Regions from separate parts of the Streptosporangium sp. NPDC000563 genome, predicted to be linked through region 1. Evidence: riboswitches for the same ligand, from Rfam matches in the RefSeq annotation. Region 1 holds a riboswitch; each other region holds the start of a gene.
The links. A riboswitch is a leader RNA that binds a small molecule or an ion and turns the genes downstream of it on or off. The one in region 1 is predicted to bind cobalamin.
Positions count from the first base shown of each region.

Region 2: linked by a shared signal. The riboswitch ahead of cobN (cobaltochelatase subunit CobN) and the one ahead of metE (5-methyltetrahydropteroyltriglutamate--homocysteine S-methyltransferase) in region 1 are both predicted to bind cobalamin.
Region 3: linked by a shared signal. The riboswitch ahead of ABT352_RS09445 (ribonucleoside-diphosphate reductase subunit alpha) and the one ahead of metE (5-methyltetrahydropteroyltriglutamate--homocysteine S-methyltransferase) in region 1 are both predicted to bind cobalamin.
Region 4: linked by a shared signal. The riboswitch ahead of ABT352_RS29870 (CbtB domain-containing protein) and the one ahead of metE (5-methyltetrahydropteroyltriglutamate--homocysteine S-methyltransferase) in region 1 are both predicted to bind cobalamin.

Region 1 is NZ_JBEPDA010000035.1:772-3,794, reverse strand. Features, by position in the region: gene metE (5-methyltetrahydropteroyltriglutamate--homocysteine S-methyltransferase) at 1-1,339, opposite strand, end outside; cobalamin riboswitch at 1,459-1,671, opposite strand; gene ABT352_RS38105 (hypothetical protein) at 1,720-2,541, opposite strand; gene ABT352_RS38100 (ketopantoate reductase family protein) at 2,811-3,023, opposite strand, start outside.
Region 2 is NZ_JBEPDA010000007.1:128,829-131,851, reverse strand. Features, by position in the region: gene ABT352_RS19290 (ferredoxin-like domain-containing protein) at 1-1,256, opposite strand, end outside; cobalamin riboswitch at 1,281-1,469, shown strand; gene cobN (cobaltochelatase subunit CobN) at 1,719-3,023, shown strand, end outside.
Region 3 is NZ_JBEPDA010000002.1:230,294-233,316, forward strand. Features, by position in the region: gene ABT352_RS09445 (ribonucleoside-diphosphate reductase subunit alpha) at 1-1,843, opposite strand, end outside; cobalamin riboswitch at 1,957-2,157, opposite strand; gene ABT352_RS09450 (tripartite tricarboxylate transporter substrate-binding protein) at 2,162-3,023, opposite strand, start outside.
Region 4 is NZ_JBEPDA010000018.1:5,919-8,941, forward strand. Features, by position in the region: gene dop (depupylase/deamidase Dop) at 1-1,336, shown strand, start outside; cobalamin riboswitch at 1,469-1,590, shown strand; gene ABT352_RS29870 (CbtB domain-containing protein) at 1,621-1,815, shown strand; gene ABT352_RS29875 (CbtA family protein) at 1,823-2,563, shown strand; gene ABT352_RS29880 (histidine phosphatase family protein) at 2,560-3,023, shown strand, end outside.

The DNA.
Region 1 (3,023 bases):
AGGCGTTCTCGTCGATCCGTCCCGCCTTACGGTCCGCGCGGGCCTTGCGGATCTCCGCGGTCTGCGGGAACGAGCCGATCGTCGTCGTGGCCAGCTCGGGCAGTCCCAGTTTGGCCCGCTGCGCCACGAACCGGACCGCCCGATCGGCCCGCCGCGCGTCACCAAGAGCCTCCAGCCGGGCCCGGACGTCGGGATCGGCCGGTACGACAGGGGGTTTCACGGCCGACGGGTTCTCGGAGCGCAGGTCGGCGGCGAGACCGACCAGCTCGGCGACCTTCTGCCGGGCGAACGCCAGCCGCGCCCGGACCGCCGGGTCCAGCGCCGCCTCACTGTCGAGGTCGACCGGGACGTGCAGCAGTGAACAGGAACTGCTCAGCTCCACCGTGTCGGCGAACCCGAGCAGGACCGCATACGTCGACTTCACCCGCGCCGGGTCGGCGCGCCACACGTTCCTGCCGTCGACCACCCCGGCGACCAAGGTCTTGCGGGCCAGCCCGCCGACCGAGGCCACCGCCTCCAGGTTGCCGGGTCCGGCGACGAAGTCGAGCCCGATCGCCTCGACCTCGGTAGAAGCGATCGTCCGCAGCGCCTGCGCACCGACGGCGCCGAAGTACGTGGCGAGCAGGATCTTCGGACGGCTGGGCAGGCCGCCAAGCCGCCGGTAGGCCCGCCCGAGCGCGTCGATCTCCCGGGCCCCGAGGTCGCGGGCCAGGGCAGGCTCGTCGAACTGCACCCATTGCGCGCCCGCGCCCGCCAGCCGTTCCAGCAACTCGGCGTAGGTCTCCACCAGGGAGTCCAGCAGGTCGAGCGGGGTGAATCCCTCAGGTGAGTTCGGCGCGGCCTTGGCCAGCAGGAGATAGGTGAGCGGGCCGACGAGCACGGGCCGCGTCTCGATCCCCAGATTCCTGGCCTCCAGATACTCGGCCACGGGCTTGGCGGCCGAGCCTCCGGCGAGCTGGAACCGGGTGTCCAACGCCATCTCGGGGACGATGTAGTGGTAGTTGGTGTCAAACCATTTGGTCATCTCCAGGGGCGGAAGCTCGGCAGTGCCTCGCGCCATCGCGAAGTACCGGTCGAGCCCGGTGAGGTCGCGGTAACGCGCCGGCACGGCGTCGATCATGACCGTGGTGTCGAGCACCTGGTCGTAGAACGAGAACGTGTTCGACGGGATCGCATCAAGGCCCGCGTCACGCAGCTCGGTCCAGACCGAGCCGCGCAGCGACGCGGCGGTCGCCTCCAGCTCGTCGGCGCCGATCGTGCCGGCCCAGAAATCCTCGGTGGCGAATTTGAGCTCCCGATGCGCGCCGATGCGCGGGTAGCCCAAAACGGTCGTCCTCATGGCAACTTCCCTCGTCTCGCCAGTATGCGGCCAGGCAGGAGAGAGAAACGCAACGCGGAGCAGGCCCCCGGCGAGCGCGTCCCAGGCCCTCCCACGAGGCCGCGGACCACCGCGCGCCGAGCGGCACGCGGGCGGAGGCAGGTCTTCGGACTCGCGGGCACCATGCCTGAGGCATGACCTACTGGCCGTCGCTTCCCAGGCACGCGCCCAGTGCTTGTGACGGCGGTCGTTCCTGCTTACCGCTGCGGGGCAGTCCCGGATTCACACCGGGTTCCCTCTTACGACGCCCACCCCCGAAGGAGACGGGCGAACCATCCACACCGGAGAGCTTAACGGCCCGGCCACCGTTCGGGCCCAGTCGTGTGCGCGTCGGTGGCTCACTACGGGCGAACGGCGACCGATTCGGCGGAGAGCGTGACCTCGATGGTGATGTGCGGATTGTCCACTTGCGGGAGCTGAAGCCCACGCTTGAACTCCTCCGCATCGTCCGGCATCATCTTCGGCTGAACTGTGACCTTGACGTGGCCGGTCTCGTCATCTGGGTGCGTCGTCATCGTGGCCACCTCAGGACGGGATTGGAGCCAGGACACGACCGTGTCCTGGGCCTGCCGAAGCTCCGCGGCCGAGAATCCCTTGCCGCCGATCAGGGTGACCTCCACGGGGAGGGTCCTGGCCAACTCGATCGCGCGAGTCGGAATGGGCCCCTTGAAGCCGACGCGCAGCCCTCGCTGGTCGTCGACGTACCTGACGCCGGAGATCTCGTCGGGAAACTCCGTATTAAGTTTGTCGATCACCTGACTGTTGGACGACTGCGAACCGAAGCGGTCGATGGCCTCCTCGTAGGAGATGCCCTCCGATCTGGCGATGGTCCCAAGGTCGACCAACTCGGCGTAGGGAATGCCGTCGATCGTCACGCCCGGGTCGGTCACCGCGGGGTCGTAACCCTCGAAGTCCGTCGGCTTGGGCGACGAGGTAGCAGCCACCCGGGTCGCGTACCGCTTGACGACCTCCTCCAAAGGCCGACCCGACGACGCTGCCTCTCGCTTGAGCCGCTCCAGGGTGGGCCGATGCGCTTTGGGCTGATCGGCCCGCGGCAACACGATCGTCTCGCTTCCGGCCACAGTGAGTGCCGGACCGGCACCGGACTGGCCGCAGGCGCACAACGACGCAAGCACCGCAATGGTCAAAAGCAATTTCTTCACACCTAAGGGACGCTCCGCCGCCCTGAAGGGTTCATCCAGCCGCTCCCGGTACGGCGAAGTCCGTTCGTCAAATAACTTGGGTCTCCTGGCGCACTCCGGAAGGCACGGTCCGGCGCCGTTACGCGGGCGGAGGACGGTTGTGACCGGGCTCTCGCCGTTGCGGAGCAGGCGTGGTGCCGATGCCGGCCCGTGTCCTGGTCGCCCCGGTTGCCTGCCGAAGTGAAGCGCGGCCGGTTGCCCGTACTCCGCTGTCATGGGTGGCCGTTCACTCAGTCCGTCATCGCGCGGGCGAAGTGCGGTTCCGCCGCTTCCAGTCGCGGTACCGAGATGCCCAACCGTCGTGCTTCGGCCAGGGTGTCCCGGCAGACCTCACGCGGCTCCTCGGCGTCGGGATCGGAGTGCGCCGCGAAATTCACGCGCGCGAGCGCGACATGAGCGGTCAGCCAGGCGAGCACGGGGGCCGTCAGCCAGGTGGGCGCACG
Region 2 (3,023 bases), on a different contig from region 1:
GGGGAGGCGGGGTCGACGGCCAGCCCGGCGGCCTCCAGACGGGCGGCCGTGCCCGTGACCTCGGCGCGGTCCAGGCCGGGCAGGACCACACCGCGCCATGGCGTGAGCCGGATCTCCCCGCCCGAGGCGGCGTCGGCGAGCAGCAGTGCCTGCGCGGAGGTCAGCCGCCCCAGGGGGATCGCCACCCCGAGCGCCACCCGCGTGCCCTCGTTTCCTGGACCGTCCGTGTCCCTGTCTCCGTGGCCTGCGGCTTTTCCGGGACCTGTCTCTCCGGTGACGCCGGTTCGGTTCCCTCGCCGGTCCGTGCCCTCGATGACGCCGACCGGCCCGGAGGTCACGACGTGCGGTCTCACCGGTTCGAAGGGGGGCGTGTCGGGGAGTCCGAGAGCGGTTCGCATCCGGGTGGCGATCCGGGAGGGCCCGTCGGGAAGTTCGGCGATCCGCCAGGCGGTGACGTCCCGGGTGGCCAGTTCGTCGAGGAACGCCTCGGCGGCGGCGAGCAGGACGGTCACGGCTTCGTCGAGCGGTACGCGCAGGCCGGTGTCGGTTCCGGCGAGGAGCAGCGCGGCCTCGTCCGGTGCCGTGGGCAGGATCGTGGCGTCCGCGCCCAGGCCGGCCACGTCTCCCCGTCCGTCGTCGAGGGCGAACATGAACCGTCCCGGCAGGGCGGCGAGGGCCGGGCGGGCACACAGCCGTCGATCCAGTTCGCCGATCAGAGGGGTGATGTCGGCGATCCCACGGCCGTTCGTTTTCGTGCCGTTCGGAGCATCCCCGCCGCTCGGTCCGCTCGGTCCGCTTGGCTCGTCGATTCCGCCTGGTTCGGCGGGTCCGGCTGGTCTGTTCGGTCTGCCGAACTTGTTTGGTTCGGCCGATCCAGCCGGTCTGCCGGGTTCGTTTGGTTCGGCCGGTCCGTCCACTCCGGTCAGCGGGGAGGCGAGGATGTTGCGGATGCGCTCGTGTGTCGCCGAGGGCAGCAGGCCCGCTTTCGCCATCCGCGCGGCGAATCCGTTTTCCGGACCGCTTTCTGGATTCTCCGGCCCGAGACCGCGCACCTGGACGTTCGCCCGGGAGGTGAGCTCGATGACGCCGTTGCCGTACGCCGTGGCGGCGTCGGCGAGTTCGCGCAGCTGGGAGGGGGTGAGACGACCTCCGGGTACGCGGACGCGGGCCAGGCCGCCGTCCGCGGCGGGGTGGACCTGGAGGGCCCCGGGGCACGCGTCGAGTCGCGATCGTCCGGAAAAGTCGGCAATAGACACTCAGAGGATGTTAATGCCAGTTTCTTGCAATGACCCGGACTGCCGTAGTGTCATCGATGGCGACGGCAAGGGAGGAAGCCGGTGTGAATCCGGCGCGGTCCCGCCACTGTAACCGGGGAGCGAACCCCACCCGGGCCACTGTCCGACGAAGGACGGGAAGGCCGGGGTGAGCACCGATCCGGGAGCCAGGAGACTCCAGCCGTCGTGGCCGACGACGACCCGGGGCGAGGACCCCGAGGGAGGAAGCTCCGTGCGCTTTTCGCCGTTCCCCCGCCACACCGCGACATCGCCGTTCCCCCGCCACACCGCGGCATCGTGGTCTTCCCATCACGACGCGGCATCGCGGTCGCCACATCACGGTGTGACACCGCCGCTCCCGCGTCACACCGCGACGTCGCCGCTCTCCCGCCGCATCGCGGCTCCCGCGGGCCGTACCGCCACTCCTCTGCCGGGGTGTGGCGCGTGATCCTGCTGCTCTCGACCTCCGACACCGACCTGCTGAGCGCCCGCGCGAGCGGCGCGGACTACCGGCTCGGCAACCCCGCCAGACTCACCGCCGCCGACCTCCCGCCGCTGCTGGAGGGCGCCGACCTGGTCGTGGTCCGCCTGCTCGGCGGGCGCCGCGCCTGGGAGGAGGGGCTGGACGCGCTGCTCGCCGGACCCCGGCCCGTCGTCGTCCTCGGCGGCGAGCAGGCGCCGGACGCCGAGCTGATGGAGCTGTCCACCGTGCCCGGCGGGGTCTGCGCCGAGGCGCACGCCTACCTCGCCCACGGCGGCCCGGCCAACCTGACCGAGCTGCATCACTTCCTGTCCGACACGCTGCTGCTCACCGGCCACGGGTTCGCCGCGCCCGAGCCCACCCCCACCTGGGGAACGCTCGCGCGCGAGACGCGCGGCCAGGACGGACCCGTCGTCGGGGTGCTCTACTACCGGGCCCACCACGTGGCGGGGAACACCGCCTTCGTCGAAGTGCTCTGCTCGGCGATCGAGGACGCGGGCGCGCGGGCGCTGCCGGTGTACTGCGCCTCGCTGCGCACCGCGGAACCCGGCCTGCTGGAGGTCCTGCGCACGGTGGACGCCCTGGTGGTGACCGTGCTCGCCGCGGGCGGCACCCGTCCGGCGACCGCGTCGGCGGGCGGGGACGACGAGGCATGGGACGTCGGCGCGCTCGCCGAGCTGGACGTGCCGATCCTGCAGGGGTTGTGCCTGACGAGCAGCCGGGCCTCCTGGGAGGAGAACGACGACGGCCTGTCCCCGCTGGACGCCGCCACCCAGGTCGCGATCCCCGAGTTCGACGGACGGATCATCACGGTGCCGTTCTCCTTCAAGGAGATCGACGAGGACGGGCTCACCGTCTACGTGGCCGACCCCGAGCGGGCCTCGCGGGTGGCGGGCATCGCGGTGCGCCACGCCGCGCTGCGGCACATCCCGCCCGCCGAGCGGCGGCTGGTGCTGATGCTGTCGGCCTATCCCACCAAGCACGCGCGCATCGGCAACGCCGTCGGCCTGGACACCCCGGCCAGCCTGGTGCGGCTGCTGGCCGCGCTCCGCGAGCGCGGTTACGACATCGGCGCCGAGGACGAGCTGCCCGGGGTGAGCGGGCAGGACGGCGACGCGCTCATTCACGCGCTGATCGCCGCGGGCGGGCAGGACCAGGACTGGCTCACCGAGGAACAGCTCGCGGGAAACCCGGTGCGCATCGCGGCGAGCCGGTACGCCGAGTGGTACGCCACCCTCCCCGCGGACCTGCGCGCCCGGATGGAGGAG
Region 3 (3,023 bases), on a different contig from region 1:
TCGGCGCGATCGCGATCATCAGCGAGTTGCGCAGGCCGGTCTCCGCGATCCGCCCCCTGAGCTCCGTCCACGCGGCCGACGTCGCGGCCCCGTAGTGGTCGGGGTGCAGCACCCCGGCGGCGGCCCTGGTCTCCTCGTACGAGGGATGGCGGCCACGCTCGACGGCCAGGTCCGAGGAGGTCCGGTAGGCGGCGAGCGCGATCTCCTCGGAGATCCGGGTGGACAGCTCCAGCGCGCGCGGCGAGTCGAACGGCAGCCGCAGCGCGAACAGCACGTCGGCCAGGCCCATCAGGCCGAGCCCGATCGGACGCCACCGCCGGTTGGCCGCCTCCGCCTCGGGAGTCGGGTAGAAACCCAGGTCGATGGTCCGGTCGAGGAACCGCACCGCGGTACGGACCGTCGCGCGCAGCCGCGCCCAGTCGATCCCGTCCTCGAGGTCCCCTGACAGGTGGGCGGCGAGGTTGATCGAGCCGAGGTTGCAGACGGCGGTCTCGGCGTCGCCGGTGACCTCCAGGATCTCGGTGCAGAGGTTCGACAGGTGGATGACGTTCTCGGGCCTCGCCGTCTGGTTGGAGGTACGGTTCGCCGCGTCCTTGAAGGTCATCCAGCCGTTGCCGGTCTGGGCGAGCGTGCGCATCATCCGCCCGTACAGGGTGCGGGCGGGGATCCGCCGGGTGAAGCGGCCCTCGGCCTCGGCCACCCGGTAGGCGTCGTCGAACGCGGCGCCGTACAGGTCGGTGAGGTGCGGGACCTCCTTGGGGTCGAACAGCGACCAGAGGCCGTCGGCCTCGACCCGGCGCATGAACTCGTCGGGGATCCAGTTGGCCAGGTTCAGGTTGTGCGTGCGGCGGGCCTCCTCGCCGGTGTTGTCGCGCAGTTCCAGGAACTCCTCGACGTCGGCGTGCCAGGGCTCCAGGTAGACGCAGGCCGCGCCCTTGCGGCGGCCTCCCTGGTTCACCGCGGCGACGCTGGAGTCGAGCGTGCGCAGCCAGGGCACGATGCCGTTGGAGTGTCCGTTGGTGCCCCGGATCAGCGAGCCCCGCGAGCGGACCCTGGTCCAGGCGATCCCGATGCCCCCCGCGTACTTCGACAGCCGCGCGACCTGCCCGTAGCGCTCGTAGATGGACTCCAGCTCGTCGCGGGGCGAGTCGAGCAGGAAGCACGAGGAAAGCTGGGGCCTGCGCGAGCCCGAGTTGAACAGCGTGGGCGAACTGGGCAGGTAGGACAGAGTGGCCATGAGCGCGTACAGCTCGGCGGCCTCCTCGACGGTCTCGGCCAGGCCGCAGGCCACCCGCAGGAAGAAGTGCTGCGGGCGCTCCAGGACCTTGCGGGTCCTCGGGTGGCGCAGCAGGTAGCGGTCGTAGACGGTGCGCAGCCCGAAGTACTCGAACCTGGCGTCCGCCTCCGGATCGACCAGCGCGTCCAGGACCGCGGCGTGGGCGGACACGAACCTCGCGAGCCCGTCGGCGACCAGCCCCGCCTCGTGGGTCGCGGCGACGGACTCGGAGAAGGCGCGGACGCCGTGCTCGGCGGCCTCGTCGGCGATCAGCTCGGCCAGCATCGCGGCGGCGACCCTGGAGTTCTCGGGATCGGTGATCACCCGGGCGGCGGCCTCGTCGATGGCCAGCCTGCGGGCGTCCGTGGCGCTCCCGACGCTCCCGACGCTCCCGGCGCCGTCGTCGCCCGTCGCGGCCACCGCGGCGCTCCGCGCGTTCCCGGTGTTCCCGGTGTTTCCCGTGCCGCCATGGCCCGACGCGGTCACCACCGCGCCTTCGACGCCGCTGTCGCCCGTCGCGGTCGCCGCCGTGCTCCCCGTCGCGGTCTCCGCCAATGCCTGTGTCACCTGGTGCCCCTCGCTCGATCGGACTCGCCCCAGGCTCCGCCGGATGGCACGCGTCCGCGAGCGATCCCGGGCACGCCGGATCGCCTCGTTCCGCGGGCCCTCCCACGAGGCCCTGGACATTCACGTCACCGGCAGGTCTTCGGACTCACGGGCGCGACGCGCATGCCTACCGGCCGTCGCTTCCCAGGTATGGATCACCCAGTGCTCAATGACGGCTTTCGTTCCCGTTCACCGCTGCGGGGCAGTCCCGGAATCTCACCGGGTTCCCTCTTGCCTCGCCCCCTGCGGGGCGAACCAGCAACGAGCAGGATCCTACATCTAGGGGCGCCTGACGCAACTACCCCAACAGGTTGTGTCGGAGGACTTCAGTAGCCCGAGCTCGTGAAGCACACCGCGGGTGCGGGCCGTCTCGGTGGCGAGCCACTGGCGAAAGTCGTCGCCGCTGAGATAGACCCGGCTCCAGCCGTGGGCCGCGCACAGGGAGCGCCAGCGTGGCGCGGCGTCGAGCCTGTCGCACAGGGCGATCGCGGCGTCCCTGTCCTCCGGGCTCATGTCCTTGGGCCCCAGCAGGCCGCACCAGTCGCTGTACTCCAGCCGGACGTCGACCTCTCTGAGCGTCGGCGCGTCGATCCCGTCGATCCTGTCGCCGGAGGAGACCGCCAGGGGCCGCATACGGCCCGCGGCGATCTCGGAGCGCAGAGCACGCGCCGATCCCAGCAGGGCCGCCACCTGGCCCGCCTGGAGCGCCTCCACGGCGTCCTCGGGGGTAAGGTATCCGGCATACTCCAGCAGCCGGGTGTCCACCCCGAGGCACTTGCCGATCATGCCGTAGAGCACGTGCTCGGAGCCCCCCTCCGACCGGCCGCCGACCGCGAGCCCCGCCGGGTTCCGGCGCAACCCCGCGGCGAAGTCCTCGAAGGTCAGCAGGCGGGAGTCGGCGGGGACGACCAGGACCGCCCAGTCGCCGACCAGGCGGGCGATGGGGGTGGCGGCGTTCACCACGGCGACGGTGTTGGCGATCTCCGCGGCCGCCACCATCGGCATCGCGGTGACGAGCAGCCTGCCCTCTCGCGCGAAGGGGCCGCCGAAGGCACCGAAGGCGCCGAACGCGTCGCGAGGGGCGGAGCCCAGGGCGCCGCCCCGCTCGACGGCCATCGCGGTGCGCGCCAGTCCCGCCTGG
Region 4 (3,023 bases), on a different contig from region 1:
GGGGTTCGACCTCGCGCGGGAGGTGGCGGACCAGAGCCAGCTGACCGACGAGGACCTCGGCCTGGCGAACGTGATTCTCACCAACGGGGCCCGGTTGTACGTGGACCACGCCCATCCCGAATACTCCACACCCGAGTGCACCAATCCTCGGGCGGCGGTGATCTGGGACAAGGCGGGCGAACGGGTGATGCACGACGCGGCGGTTCGCGCCTCGGCGATGCCGGCCAACGCCCCGATCCAGCTCTACAAGAACAACACCGACAACAAGGGCGCCTCCTACGGCTGCCATGAGAACTACCTCATGCGCCGGGCCACCTCGTTCGCCGACATCGTCAGGCACCTGACGCCGTTCTTCGTCTCCCGGCAGGTCGTCACCGGCGCGGGCAAGGTCGGCATCGGTCAGGACTCACGGGGCGAGGGCTTCCAGATCAGCCAGCGGGCCGACTTCTTCGAGGTCGAGGTGGGGCTGGAGACGACGCTCAAGCGGCCGATCATCAACACCCGGGACGAACCCCACGCCGACCCGGAGAAATACCGTCGCCTGCACGTCATCATCGGTGACGCCAACATGTCGGAGATCTCGACCTACCTGAAGCTGGGGTCCACCGCGCTCGTCCTGGCGATGATCGAGGACGGCTACTTCACCCGAGACCTCGCCGTGGACAACCCCGTCCAGGCCCTGCGCGCGGTCTCACACGACCCCACGCTCAAGTACGAGATCTCCATGCGCGACGGCCGCAAGCTGACGGCGGTGCAGCTCCAGATGGAATACCTGGAGCTCGCGCGCAAGTATGCCGAGGAGCGCAGCGCCAACGGCCTGGACGAGCCCACCAAGGACATCCTGGAGCGCTGGGAGTCGGTCCTCACCCGCCTGGCGGAGGATCCGATGCAGCTGTCCGGCGAGCTCGACTGGGTGGCCAAGCTGGAGCTTCTGGAGGGATACCGGACCCGTGACGGCCTTCCCTGGTCGCATCCGCGTCTGCAGCTCGTCGATCTCCAGTACTCCGACATCCGTCCCGACCGAGGACTCTACAACCGGCTGGTCGCCCGGGGCCGCATGCAGCGCCTGGTCACCGAGGAGGAGGTGCAGAGGGCCATCGAGGTGCCGCCCAACGACACCCGGGCCTACTTCCGAGGCCGCTGCCTGAGCCAGTACAGCGAGTCGGTGGCCGCGGCCTCCTGGGACTCGGTCATCTTCGACATCCCCGGCCGTGAGTCGCTGCAGCGCGTCCCCACCCTTGAGCCGCTGCGCGGCACCAAGGCCCACGTGGGAGAGCTGTTCGACCGCTGCCGTACCGCCGCTGAGCTGGTGACGGCGCTCACCGGCGAGCAGTGACGTCCTGAGCGGGGCCTGAGAAGGGCCTGGGAGGGGGAGGCGGCCCGGCCGGGCCACCTCCCCCTCTTCGCGCCTACCGGATCCCGTCAAACCGGACACCTGGATTGACGGGGGACGGAGAATCGGGATACGTTCCGGGTGCTTTGTGGCGGTGCGAGGGAAATCCGGTGAAATTCCGGTGCGGTCGCGCCACTGTAATCCGGCCCGCGAGGGCCGGGAGCCAGGTCACACTCGGCCGCCACCGACCTACGAAAAGGGACGCGTCAATCCCGGAGGAGGTGGCCGTGAGCCAGATCTCGGCACCGCACACCCAGCCCATCCCATGGCACTCGCTCACCCGCTGGCTGCTCGCCGTACCGGCGCTGCTGCTTCTCGCCTATCTGGTCACCTTCGACCAGGGGGCGATCTCCCAGGCGGGAAACTACCTGCACGAACTCATGCACGACGGGCGTCACCTGCTCGGCGTACCGTGCCACTGAGCCGCAGGTGATCTCCAAACTCATCGTCCGGGGCCTCGTCGCCGGACTGCTCGCAGGGCTGCTCGCGGCCGTCTTCGCCTACACCGTCGGCGAACCACGCATCGACCAGGCCATCGCGCTCGAGGAGGCGGCCGCGGCCGCCTCCTCGGCCGAACCACACGACGACACCGGGACCGCCGCCCACTCCCACGGTGAGGAGGAGGCCCTCGTCAGCAGGGACGGGCAGCGTTTCGGGCTCTTCCTCGCCCTCGGCCTGTACGGCCTGGCGATCGGGGGCCTGTTCTCCCTCGTCTACGCGGCCGTACGCGGCCGGGCGGGACCTCGCTCGGAACCGGTGCTCGCGGTCACGCTCGCCGCCGCCGCGTTCACCTCCGTCGTCCTCATCCCTTTCATGAAATATCCCGCCAACCCACCGGCGGTCGGTGACCCGGAGACGATCGACCAGCGCACCGTGCTCTATCTGGTCGCCGTGGCCATCGGGATCCTCGCCGTCGCCGCCGGCACCGCCGCCCACCGCTACGCCTCGCGGAGTGAACCGTGGGTGCGCTGGCTGTCGGCGGGCGCCGCCTTCCTGGTCCCCGTCGTCGCGGCCTGGATCCTCCTGCCGGAGATCTCGGAGGTGCCCCAGGGCTTCCCCGCCGATCTCCTGTGGGACTTCCGGATCGCCTCGATAGGAACCCAGGCGGTCTTCTGGGCCGGTGTCGGCGCGCTCTTCGCCTTCGCCGCCCGCAGGCGCGGCCCGGTGTGACGACCCCCTCGGGGGTCACCCGCCTGCTCCTGGTCTGCCACGCCTCCACCTCGGCGACGGCGCGGGCCGCGTTCCCCGTCGACGAACCACTCGACGAACGCGGCCTGCGCCGGGCCGAGAGGATGGCGCGGCACCTCGGCTGGGCAGACCCCGGTTCAGCGGCCTGCCCGGCCGAGCTGCGCTGCGTCCAGACGGCGGCGGCGCTCGGCCTGCGGGCGGAGCACGACCCGCTGCTCGCCGACTGCGACCACGGCCGCTGGAGTGGCATGACGCTCGGCGAGGTCGAGGCCGCGGAGCCCGAGGCGCTCGCCTCCTGGCTCGGCGATCCGGGCGCGGCGCCGCACGGCGGGGAGTCGATCACCGCGCTCCTCGCCAGGGTTTCCGGCTGGCTCGCCGTCCGTACTCCCGGCAGGGCCGTCGCGATCACCCATCCGGCGGTCATCCGTGCCGCGGTCGTCCA